Regions from separate parts of the Nocardia sp. NPDC049190 genome, predicted to be linked through region 1. Evidence: riboswitches for the same ligand, from Rfam matches in the RefSeq annotation. Region 1 holds a riboswitch; each other region holds the start of a gene.
The links. A riboswitch is a leader RNA that binds a small molecule or an ion and turns the genes downstream of it on or off. The one in region 1 is predicted to bind S-adenosylmethionine.
Positions count from the first base shown of each region.

Region 2: it holds a riboswitch for S-adenosylmethionine, as region 1 does, so the genes downstream of both, AB0B25_RS16825 (rhodanese-like domain-containing protein) here and AB0B25_RS14415 (aminotransferase class V-fold PLP-dependent enzyme) in region 1, are expected to answer to the same signal.
Region 3: it holds a riboswitch for S-adenosylmethionine, as region 1 does, so the genes downstream of both, AB0B25_RS25730 (DUF1684 domain-containing protein) here and AB0B25_RS14415 (aminotransferase class V-fold PLP-dependent enzyme) in region 1, are expected to answer to the same signal.

Region 1 is NZ_JBEZDE010000013.1:126,422-130,308, reverse strand. It holds gene AB0B25_RS14420 (Pls/PosA family non-ribosomal peptide synthetase) at 1-1,203, opposite strand, end outside; SAM riboswitch class IV at 1,594-1,707, shown strand; gene AB0B25_RS14415 (aminotransferase class V-fold PLP-dependent enzyme) at 1,752-3,071, shown strand; gene AB0B25_RS14410 (hypothetical protein) at 3,149-3,310, shown strand; gene AB0B25_RS14405 (Uma2 family endonuclease) at 3,297-3,758, shown strand; gene AB0B25_RS14400 (flavin reductase family protein) at 3,764-3,887, opposite strand, start outside.
Region 2 is NZ_JBEZDE010000017.1:32,087-35,973, reverse strand. It holds gene AB0B25_RS16840 (amidohydrolase family protein) at 1-298, opposite strand, end outside; gene AB0B25_RS16835 (FAD-dependent oxidoreductase) at 387-1,850, opposite strand; gene AB0B25_RS16830 (hypothetical protein) at 2,226-2,675, shown strand; SAM riboswitch class IV at 2,739-2,855, shown strand; gene AB0B25_RS16825 (rhodanese-like domain-containing protein) at 2,870-3,286, shown strand; gene AB0B25_RS16820 (O-succinylhomoserine sulfhydrylase) at 3,271-3,887, shown strand, end outside.
Region 3 is NZ_JBEZDE010000036.1:44,792-48,678, reverse strand. It holds gene AB0B25_RS25735 (methylenetetrahydrofolate reductase) at 1-765, shown strand, start outside; gene AB0B25_RS25730 (DUF1684 domain-containing protein) at 934-1,734, opposite strand; SAM riboswitch class I at 1,962-2,055, opposite strand; gene AB0B25_RS25725 (glycosyltransferase family 2 protein) at 2,323-3,498, opposite strand; gene AB0B25_RS25720 (DUF3153 domain-containing protein) at 3,533-3,887, opposite strand, start outside.

The DNA of each region.
Region 1 (3,887 bases):
GACGAGCCCGGCGCTGTCGTTGCGGACCAGGTCGCCGCTGCGGTAGGCGCGATCCCAACCGACCGACGGTAGCGCGGCATACTTCTGCGCATCCTTGGCCGGATCGAGATAGCGCGCCAGGCCGACGCCGCCGATGACCAGCTCGCCGGATTCGCCCTCCGCCACGGGGTTTCCCGACGCGTCCACGACGACCAGGTCCCAGCCGTTGAGCGGCAGCCCGATCCGAATCGGCCACCGACCGTTCAACAGCGCCGCACAGGCGACCACCGTTGTCTCGGTGGGGCCGTAGGTGTTCCACACCTCTCGGGGCGAATCACCGCTGCCAACCAGGCGTTCGGCGAGTTCGGGCGGGACGGCCTCGCCGCCGAAGATCAACAGACGCACCGCGTCCAGCGCCTCGACCGGCCAGGTTGCGGCCAGCGTCGGTACGGTCGAAACGATGCTGATCTCCCGCCGGAGCAGCCAGGGGCCGAGATCGGCGCCGGTGCGGACCAGTTCACGCGGGGCGGGCACAAGGCAGGCGCCGTTGCGCCAGGCCAGCCACATTTCCTCGCAGGAGGCGTCGAACGCTACCGAGAGACCGGCGAGGACCCGGTCACCCGGACCGATCGGTGCGCCGCGCAGGAACAGCTCGGCTTCGGCGTCGACGAACGCGGCGGCGTTGCGGTGGGTGACCGCAACGCCTTTCGGTGTTCCGGTGGAGCCCGAGGTGAAGATGATCCATGCGTCGTCGCCGGGGGCGGGCAGCGTGGTCCAGCTGTCCTCGCGCGCGGTCTGTTCCGCGGCCCGGATGCCCGCCGCCGTGGTCTCGATGCCCTCGGTGGTCACGATCGCGGTGACTCCCGCTTCGCGGAAGACCAGTTGGGCGCGCTCGTCCGGGTCGTCGGCGTCGACCGGCACATAGGCGGCGCCGGTGTACAAGACGGCGAGGATGGTGACATAGAGTCCGCGGGCGCCCGACGGCATCCGCACGCCTACCCGGTCGCCCGCGCGCACGCCCGCTGTGGCGAGCCTTGCCATGATCTTCTCGATCTCGACGACCAACTCGAGGTAGGACAGCACCACCTGACCGTCGTCGATGGCGGGGGCGTCGGGGTATGCGAGCGCCGTGGCGGTCAGGATGTCGACGAGCGTGCGGACCTCGCAAGCATGGTCGCCCCGCAGCAGCGGGCTCGCCGTCGCGTCAACCTGTGGCTGGAGCATGGCGCTCTGCCCACCTCCCATCGACCTGCCTCGCACTTCCGGTAGTTGTGTCATAGCGGGGTTACCAAAGGGCAAACACCACGGTGGCCAGTTGTCCACGGTACCCGCGGTTGTTGTCGTCGGTAGTTCACCGAACCGGTCGTGGGACCGTCTGGTGCCGTGTGCGGTCGGATCGAGTTTCGACCCGCGCGGCCCGGTAAACGCCTGGTCGCCGCAGTTCACGTAGAGTTTGCCGAATGATCGCTGGATGTGTGGACAGCGCACCCGATTCCGCCTCGATCGCCGCCGCGCGGCGGCGATCGAGGTCGGTTGCCCCGCGAACAGCGCGCGCCGCACGTCGATGGCGAACCCAGTTGACAGTTCGGGGGCGCGTCTGCCAATCTCGGGTCAGGTCATGAGTGCCAGCGTGAAGCCCCGGCTTGCTGGCCGGCAACCCTCCTCCGCGGTGGGGTGCTCCGGGTGACGACCGGGCCGACGCCTGACTGGGTGCGGCAAGCGCGGACTCGACGAACACGATCGCGGGTCCCAGAGCCGACGGGATTTACGTGATGACCTCTGCTGTCGACAACACTTGTGCCGCACTCGCCCGGGTCTCCGGTGACGACCTCCAGGTGCCGCTAGTGCAGGGCGGGACGACCACCTACGCCAACTTCGACTACGCGGCGAGCGCGCCCGCGCTGGCGCAGGTCACCGATCGGGTGCAGCAGCTGCTGCCGTTCTACGCGAGTGTGCACCGCGGCGCGGGCTACGCCTCGCGGATCACCACCGAGTGCTATGAGGCTGCTCGCGGTTCGGTGACCAGGTTCCTCGACGCTGCCGACGATCAGGTCGTGGTATTCACCCGCAATACGACCGACTCGCTGAACCTGCTCGCCGCGTGCGTTCCCGGCGAGACGGTGGTGTTGGACATCGAGCACCACGCCAATTTCCTGCCCTGGACCGAACACGGCCGCCGCGTCGTTCGGGCCGCCGACACCGTCGAAGAGACCATCGGCAGGCTGGTCGCCGAGCTGTGCAGCAGGCCGGCCGCGTTGCTCGCGGTGACGGGCGCGTCCAACGTGACCGGTGAGGTGCTTCCGCTGGACCGGCTGGCCATCATCGCGCACCAGTGCGGTGCCCGGATTCTGGTCGACGCAGCGCAGTTGGCGCCGCACCGGCGAATCAGTCTGCGCGAGAGCAGCATCGACTATCTGGCTTTTTCCGGACACAAGCTGTACGCGCCGTTCGGGGCGGGTGTGCTGGTCGGCCGCCGCGACTGGCTCGATGCGGCCGAACCGTACCTGGCCGGAGGCGGGGCGGTGCTCGAGGTGAGTGCGACCCGCGCCGAGTGGGCTTCGGCTCCACAGCGGCACGAGGCGGGATCGCCGAACGTTCTCGGCGCCGCCGCGCTGGCTGCCGCCTGTGACACGTTCTGCACGATCGACGCCGAAACCCTTGCCGCCCAAGAGGATCGGCTCGCCGACCGCCTCCGCGACGGCCTTGCCGCGATCGATGGTGTGCGCTTGCTGCGTATCTGGACCGATAGTCCCGACGTTGTCGGCATTGTCGCTTTCACCCTGGACGGATTCGTGCCAGGCCACGTCGCCGCCTACCTCTCCGCCGAACACGGTATCGGTGTCCGGGACGGACGCTTCTGCGCGCACCCACTGCTCACCCGCCTCGGGCTGGATGGGGCCCTGCGCGCCAGCATCGGTCTCGGTACCACCGCCGCCGATGTGGATCGGCTCGTCGGGGCCGTCGCCGCTCTCGTTCGCACCGGCCCTGCCTGGGAGTACGCCGCCACCAACGGTTTGTGGAACCCCACCCCCGAAACGCGCCCCTTCCGCTCCACCGCCCCTGCCGGCGCCGCCCCCTGCCTGATCGGCTGAGGGCCGCGGTGTCCCGATCAGGGCAATGCGAGCGGATATTCTCGGCGTACTGAAGTACCCGACCTCGAGGTGGACGCATGAGCACGCTCCCTGCCTGGGCCGTCGACCCGGGTGCGCTTCTGATCACCGAGGAGGGCTACGCGGCTCTTCCGGACGACATCCAACGGCAGATCGAGGTGGTCGACGGCCACGTAATCGTATGCCGCGGCGGAACCTTCCAGCACAATAACGTCGAATAACGTCGCCCGGCGACTGGCGAATGCCCTGGAGCGGGCAAGCCCGGCCGAGCCGTGCACCGGCGTCGTCACCGATTTCGAGATGCACTACCTCCGGAGTCGCCCGGCGAGCCCCGGGTTCTCGTTCCGCCGTCCGGATGTCGCGCTACATCGCCGCATCGAGGGTGACCGGAAGTTGACGACCGCGGACGTACTGCTGGTGGTCGAGGTGGTCTCGTCGGGATCCGAGTACGCCGACTCGGTGGACAAGTGTGCGGAATACGCGAACGAGGGAATTCCGATTTACCTGATCGCGCACTTGGACGCCGATCGAAAAGTGAAGATTATCCAGGAATACCGCCTGGATTGGGCCAGTCGCAGTTACCGGCTTTCGGAAACGCATCAGGACGTGCTCGGACTGACCGACCCATTTCCGGTCGAGGTCGACTTCGCCGCCTTGGACGGCGCCTGAGTCGGTCAGTCACCCAGCGACGTCGGGCGGTAATAGCGCCCGTCGTAGTAGAGCAGCGGGGCGGCGGCGGGCTTCTGATCGGTGTTGTCGTGCACTCGGGTGACCAGGCCGGCGACCACGGTGTGGTCG
Region 2 (3,887 bases), on a different contig from region 1:
TGAGGTTGAACCGCAGTCCGCGCACACCGATGCGGTCCAGCTCGATGATCTCCTCGTCGGTGGCGTCCAGATCGAGGCGAGTGACGCCGACCCAGCCCTCGCCGAGTTCGGAGAGGGCGGCCTTCAGGTAGCTCTGATCGGTGCCCTGGAACGAGCCGCTGACCACGGCGCCGCCGCCGACATCGAAGCGCGCCATGCGCTTCCGATAGTCGGCGATGGTGAACGGGTCGGGCAGGTAGCCCTCGTTCTCGGCCAGCGGGAACCGCGGGTCGAAGATGTGCAGGTGGGCATCGAACACTTGTACAGAATGCCTCAGCGTCGGATTTTCCGCTGCCGCAGCGAGGAGGTCGGCACGGTGGCGGACTGTCGGTCTCGCCGCAGGACGATCACACTTTGTGCGGCTCGCTGGCGCGCAGCATGTCTTCCCGCTCCACGACCTTGACTCGCTCGCGGCCCTCGGGTTCGCCGAGGGCGCGCTCGTGCGCGTCCAGGCGGTACCAGCCCTGCCAGGTGGTGAACGGAATGCCCTTGCTTTCGAGGAATGCGGTGACGGCGTCGAGCTCCGGTTCGGCGGCCGGGGTGAAGTTCGGGCTGTCGTCGAGCAGGCACGCCACGGTCTCGTTGGCGTCGCCCTTGGTGTGGCCGATCAGGCCGACCGGACCGCGCTTGATCCAGCCGGTGACGTACGTGCCGGGCAGGTAGCGTTCGGCGCCGTCGGCGTTCTCGTCGGCGATCACGCGACCCGCCTCGTTCGGGACGGTGCCCGCCTGGTCGTCGAACGGCAGGTTGGTCAGGTTCTGCGACAGGTAACCGACGGCCCGGTAGACCGCTTGGACGTCCCAGTCCTTGAACACGCCGGTGCCCTTGACGTTGCCGGTGCCGTCGAGTTGGGTGCGCTCGGTGCGCAGGCCGACCACTTTGCCGTCCTCGCCCAGCACCTCGCTGGGGGATTCGAAGAAGTGCAGGAACAGCTTGTGCGGGCGTTCGCCCACGTCCCGGATGGCCCACTGCTCCAGGGTGTTGGCGACCATGTCGACCTGCTTGGAGTGCCGGCGCGCGGCTTCGGAGCCTTCGTCGTAGTCGATGTCCTCGGGGTCGACGATGACCTCGATGGTCGGCGAGTGGTCGAGTTCGCGCAGTTCCAGCGGCGTGAACTTGGCCTGTGCGGGTCCACGGCGGCCGAACACGTGCACCTCGACGGCCTTGTTGGCTTTGAGTCCGTTGTAGACGTTCGGCGGGATCTCGGTGGGCAGCAGCTCGTCACCGGTTTTGGCCAGTACGCGCGCCACGTCGAGCGCGACATTGCCGACACCGAGCACCGCGACCTTCTCCGCGTCCAGCGGCCAGGTCCGTGGCACGTCGGGGTGCCCGTCGTACCAGGACACGAAATCCGCGGCGCCGAAGGAGCCGTCCAGGCCGATACCGGGGACGTCCAGCGCGCGGTCGGCGTTCGCCCCGGTGGAGAAGATCACCGCGTCGTAGAACCTGCGCAAGTCGTCGAGGGTGATGTCGGTGCCGTAGTCGATGTTGCCGAGCAGTCGAACCTGCGGCTTGTCGAGAACCTTGTGCAGCGCGGTGATGATGCCCTTGATCCGTGGATGGTCCGGCGCGACGCCGTAGCGGATCAGACCGAATGGCGCGGGCATCCGCTCGAACAAGTCGATGCTCACCTCGGCGTCGGATTTCATCAACGCGTCGGCGGCGTAGATCCCGGCCGGTCCGGCGCCCACGATCGCGATGCGCAGCGGGCGGGTTTCGGCGGTGTGCGCGTCAGGCCCGGCGGAGGCAGCTTGCGTCACCACGGAGGGCCCGCGTAGTCCGCTGGTCGATCCTGCACTCTGTTCGGTCATGTCTTAAGCGCACCCTTATGGTCGAAAAGATGAACGGCGTCGGCCTTAGCTTAGGCTAAGTTGACGCATGGCTTGGTTGCACCGTGGCGGTGCGGCACCGGCGAGGTCGGCTCTGGCTGCACGGTGCCCGGTTCGCTGTGACGAGGAGCTGCCGAATCGCGATGACAGCAGGCCACAGCCCCGCGATTCTATCGGGGTAGCCGAGGGTGTCCCGCGCCGGTGCGCGTACTGGACGACGGCTATCGAACATCACCTCCGCCGGTTACCCGTTCGGCGTGTTCGCTACCCGACCATCCGGTCCGCGTCGAGCCGGCGCCCACGGCGCTGGTCCGGGTCCGACGTTCGATACCCCGTGCGACCAGGGATCATCGAGTCATGACCGAGCAGCCGCCGAGCGTGGGCGACGACGACATCATCCGGGTCGACCAGACCGACAAGCGCTCCGCGGCGCCCTTCATCGCGGCCGCGGTGGTCGCGGTGATCGTGCTGGTGGCGGTCGTGCTCGGCGGGGTCCTGTCGCCTGCTGAGAAAAATGTCACAGATTCCGACCGGATCGTCGCCGCGGTCCGCAACTTCGTCGAGGGCTCCAATGCCACCGTTGCGGTGCCCCCGCCTGGCACCGCGTGCCAGGGCTTCGACGCCGCGCGCTCGCCGCTCGCCGGACAGGCTGGCGCCGGAAAGTCCGTCGAGATCACGAAACTCGACAACCCGATGGTGGACGGCGACAAGGGAAAGGCGACCGTGACCACGAAGGTCGACGGGACATCGACCACGAAGACCTGGAATCTCACTCGATCCGGATCGAAGTGGTTGGTCTGCACCTGAGCGTTCTCGCAGTGTGAACACCCGTTTGACACGGTGACCCGCATCGGTGCAATCTCAGTCGAAGGTCATGAGAACCAGTGTCAAGCCCCGGCATTACTGGTCGGCAACCCTCCTCCGCGGTGGGGTGCTCCGGGTGACGACCTGGCCGTGCCTCGAACCTGGGCAGGGCAAGTGCGGATTCGCAGGAGGTGCACATGAGTTATGCCGGTGATATCACCCCGGAACAGGCTTGGGAACTGTTGCGGGAGGACCCCCGCGCCGTCCTTGTCGACGTGCGCACGGAAGCCGAATGGAAATTCGTCGGCCTCCCCGACACGAGTTCGATCCAACGGCCGACTGTGCTGATCGAATGGGTGGACTCGACCGGTGCGCGCAACGAGGCATTCGTCGAGCAGTTGCAGCAGGCTCTGGCGGATCGTGATCCGCAGACGCCGGTCATTTTCTTGTGTCGCTCCGGCCAGCGTTCGATCGGCGCGGCGATCGCCGCGACCACGGCGGGCTACCGCACCTCGTACAACGTGCTCGAGGGCTTCGAAGGTCCGGTGGACGAATTCGGGCATCGGGGCGGCTCCGGCTGGCGCGCCCACGGACTGCCATGGCGGCAGTCGTGATCACCGGCGGCGCGTTCAACCGGCCGTTGCCCGAGGGCGTCGGCCCGGCGACGCTCAGTGTGCGGGGTGGCGTCCGGCGCTCCGGTTTCGAGGAAACCGCCGAGGCGCTCTACCTGACCTCAGGCTTCGTCTACGAAAGCGCCGAGGCCGCCGAGGCCGCGTTCACCGGCGATGTCGAGCACTTCGTCTATTCCCGGTACGGCAATCCGACAGTCGCCATGTTCGAGGAGCGCATGCGGCTGATCGACGGCGCCGAAGCATGTTTCGCGACGGCGAGCGGAATGGCCGCGGTCTTCACCGCCCTCGGCGCGCTGCTCGGCGCCGGCGATCGACTCGTCGCCGCACGCAGCCTGTTCGGTTCCTGCTTCGTGGTGTGCAACGAGATTTTGCCGCGCTGGGGAGTGGAGACCGTTTTCGTCGACGGCGAAGATCTGGACCAGTGGGAGCAGGCGCTGTCGGTGCCGACGAAGGCGGTGTTCTTCGAGACGCCCGCCAACCCGATGCAGACGCTGGTCGATGTGCGTCGGGTGAGCGAACTGGCTCACGCGGCAGGCGCGAAAGTGGTGCTGGACAACGTCTTCGCCACACCGCTGCTGCAGCG
Region 3 (3,887 bases), on a different contig from region 1:
GGCGGTTCCACCCGTGACCGTACCGTGCGCGTGACCGGCGAGCTCGCCGAAGAGACCACTCTGCTTCCGGTCGCGCACCTGACCGCGGTGGAGCACAGCGTCGCCGAGTTGCGTTCACTGGTCGGCGCCTACGCCGACTCCGGCATCCGCAACATCCTGGTGCTGCGCGGTGATCCGCCGGGCGATCCGCTCGGTGAGTGGCACCGGCATCCCGAGGGCGTCTCCTACGCCGAGGAACTGGTGCGCATCGTGCGCGACCTCGGTGATTTCCATGTCGGTGTCGCCTCGTTCCCCCAGGGGCACCACCGCTCGCCGGATCTGGCGACCGACACCGCGTTCCTTGTCGCGAAACTGCGCGCGGGTGCGGAGTATTCCATCACCCAGATGTTTTTCGACGTCGAGCACTATTTGCGGCTGCGTGACCGGGTCCTGGCCTGCGATCCGGTCGAAGGCGCCAAGCCGATCATCCCGGAGCTGATGCCGATCACCTCGCTGCGCACCGTACAGCGCGCCGAAGAACTCTGCGGCAGACCGCTGCCCGACGCGATCATGCAGCGGCTGCGCAAGGCCGCGGGCGACGGTCCCGAGGAGAACGGCGCCGCGGTGCGCGCGGCAGGTATCGAGATCGCCACCGAGATGGGGCAGCGGCTGATCGACGAGGGCGCGCCCTGCCTGCACTTCATCACGCTCAACTTCGCCAAGGCGACCAGCGAGGTGCTCACCAACCTCGGCTACGGCGTCACCGCCGCACCGATCAGCGCCTGACCTCCACGTTCCGGATCGGACGTGCCCACCCCGGCGTCGAGGCCCGGTACCGCTGGTCTATACCTGCGCTGTCGCGTGATTCGACCACATCGTGTGATCGGCTGCGGCGCCGGTGCGGACGACCGAGGCGTGCGATCGACCGAGCGTGCTGACGGGTAACGCCGGTGATCAGCAGTTCGTCCGCGGATCCTGCTCGCCCGCCTCGACGGCCACCCGCAGCCGGTTCTGTGCGGGCGCGACCGGGCATGTCGCGAAATCGGTGAAGGCGCACGGCAGATTCGTCGCCCGGTTGAAGTCGAGCAGCACCGCGCCCTCTGCCTCGGGTGCGCCGACGGCCAGCGAGCGCGCCGCGGGATAGGTGGTGACACCACTGGTGGCGTCGGTGAACAGCACCCTTAGCTGGTCCGGGTCGCCGAACGCGACGATCCGCTCGGTCACCCCGCCGAGGGTGAATTCGATGGTGCCCGAGACGATGTGGTGGTGTTCGAGCCCTACCACCACCGCACCCGTGGTCAGCGTCTGTTTCCGGTCGAACGGCGTGAACCGACCGGGCACCACCCAGCGCGGATCCGGCGGGTAGGTCGGGATTCCGGCGAAGCTCAGCAGGCCGGGGGCGGCCGGATCGTGCACCCGGACGGCGTAGCGGCTGGTGCGTCGGATCACCTCGAGCACCCGGTGTTCCTGCAACACACTCAGTCCCGGCGCGCCCTCGGCAGGCGTGATGATCTGCACGCCTGCGATGCCGAGGCCGTCGTACTCCAGCCGGTCGGCAGGTTGCGCGGTGATGAACACCTTGTCGTCGGTGACCCACCAGGTGCCGGGAACATCCGGCAGTCGCTCGGGCCGGTCGGTAAGCCAGTGCAGTCCGGTCAGACTGAGGACGCCGAGCGGGTCACGCAACTGGTCTTCCCTCGCGTGGTGCCAGCGCGCCCATTCTGTCTCGAAAATACTGGTGATGCTGGTGGTCATGACGCTTCGGTTCCTTCGTCGACGGTGCTGCGATGGTGGGGATGGCGCAGGCCGAGGTTCATCGGACAGGTGGATCGCCTCGTGGCCGAGCTGCTCGGGTCGGTGGGCGGAGTCGGGTCGGCGGCTGCGGGAAATCAGCGACGACAACCCGCGGAGCGGACGGTGCGGTGGTCGATGTGGCGACGGGTCCCTCGGACGTCGCGGGTGGCGGAGCTGATCACTGCGGTCCTCCATCGGTCCCGGCGGAAGCACCCACGCCCGGTGACCGGGGGGTTGCTGCGACATCGATGAGCCAGGTCTCTCGGCCGCTCTGGATGGTTGATGTCGGCGCCCGGCGCGCCGATCCCAGGTCGGGCCGAGTCATCATGCCCAGCAAGCGAGCCTTGGAACAAGGGAAGTAATCATCGTGAGCACAGATCTTGCCGCGTGCCGAGCTACCGGATCTGTGTGTAACCAGATATCCGCCGTCGCGGGGGAACGGCCTACCTCGGTCAGTCCGACCCGGGCGAATATCACCGACTGTCCGGGGGCCGCGGCATTCGCAATGGCGGGCGCTTGCGAGGTGCTGCACGCGGACGGGTCGTGGCACTATCCGCTCGTCGGTTCGAGCGTACGACCCTTCCAGCGCAGCGCGCCCCGGTGGCGGGCGCGGTGTGAGCGCGCCCATAGCAGCAGATAAACCGCGACCGAGAGCGGGTGTGCCAGGGCGACAACGACATCCGAGCGCGTGGGTGGGCCGCCGATCTCCGTGGAGCGGGCGAGCAGCCTGCTCGTCACGGCGGCCAGGGAGCCGAGCAAGCCCGTCCACCGGACGCCCGATTTACCGAGCACGGCGGCCATCGGCGGCGCCCAATGGATCAGGGCGGCAAGCAGTCCCACCGCTGCTCCGCGGGGAATCGTGCCGCCGTGGGCCGACCAGAGCCAGCGGGTGTACCCCGCCTCGAGGTCGATCGCGCTGTGGTACATCCTGGTGTGTGCCAACGGCCCGGCGGCCACCACGGCGGTGGAATATCCGGCTCGGCGCAGGGCTCGGGCGATATCGAGGTCCTCGGTGACGGACGCGGCCACCGCGGCGTGACCACCGACGGCGCGGTAGTCGGCGTTGTCGAACACCAGGAACTGGCCGCAGGCCACCGCGGACGACGGCCGTGAACTGCGATCGTCCGCCGTGATCGGCAGCGTCGCGGCCCAGGACCAGCACAGCAGCGGCTGCACCATGGCCTCGGCAGCCGACTCGGCCAGCTGTAGCGGCCACGGTGATACCAGAGCGACGCCTCGCCTGCGCAACTCGGCCACTGCCGCCGCGATGGCGGTGGGCGCCAGGCGCACATCGGCGTCCAGGAAGACCAGCACCGGCGTACGCACCCCGTCGGCCAACCGGGCGCAGGCGGCGGACTTCCCGGTCCAGCCTGGGGGAGGTTCGGACTCGGTGCGCAGCAGCGTGAATCGCGGGTCGCCGTCGATGGCGGTGCTCGCCGCTGCGGAGGTGTCGTCGGTCGAGGAATCGTCGAGAATACGCACCGACATGCCCGGAATGCGTACCTGAGCACGCAGATCGGCGATCAGACCGGGTCGCCGATCGGCCTCGTCCCGTGCGGGGACGCACACCGTGACCGGCTCGATCGCCGTCGGGGGTGTCCTCGCCAACCGTCGCAGGGTGAGCCTGTTGTACAGGGCGATGCCCGCGCCCAGCACTGCGAGCGCTGCGGCGCACGTCACGGGGACCGCGGTCACTGGCGTCTTCGACCGATCGGCACGCACCATGGCGCCACGCTATCGCGGCGTGCCGACGAAATGCTCAGCGATTCTGCGTCACCGAGCGCCACCAGCGGCTCAGTGAGAACCCGATCTCCGGCGCGGCGGGCGCGGCCGGGTTGCGATCCATGAACGCCATGGCGGCGATGATCGCGGCCACAGCGAGGGTGATGCCGCCGACGATGCCCGCCCAGCCCGCGAATGAGCGGGTGTTCGGGTCGGCATAGCTGACCTCGGCGCGCAGCGTGGAGACATCACCGGGCGGCAGCTTCCAGGAGACGATGTTGTCGCCCTCGCGGCTGCCGTTGGTCTTCGCGACGCGGGCCGGGAACGCGATGGTGAACTGTACGTCGGAGCCGTGTGGCGGCACGGATTTCAGATCGACCCGGCCGGTGAGG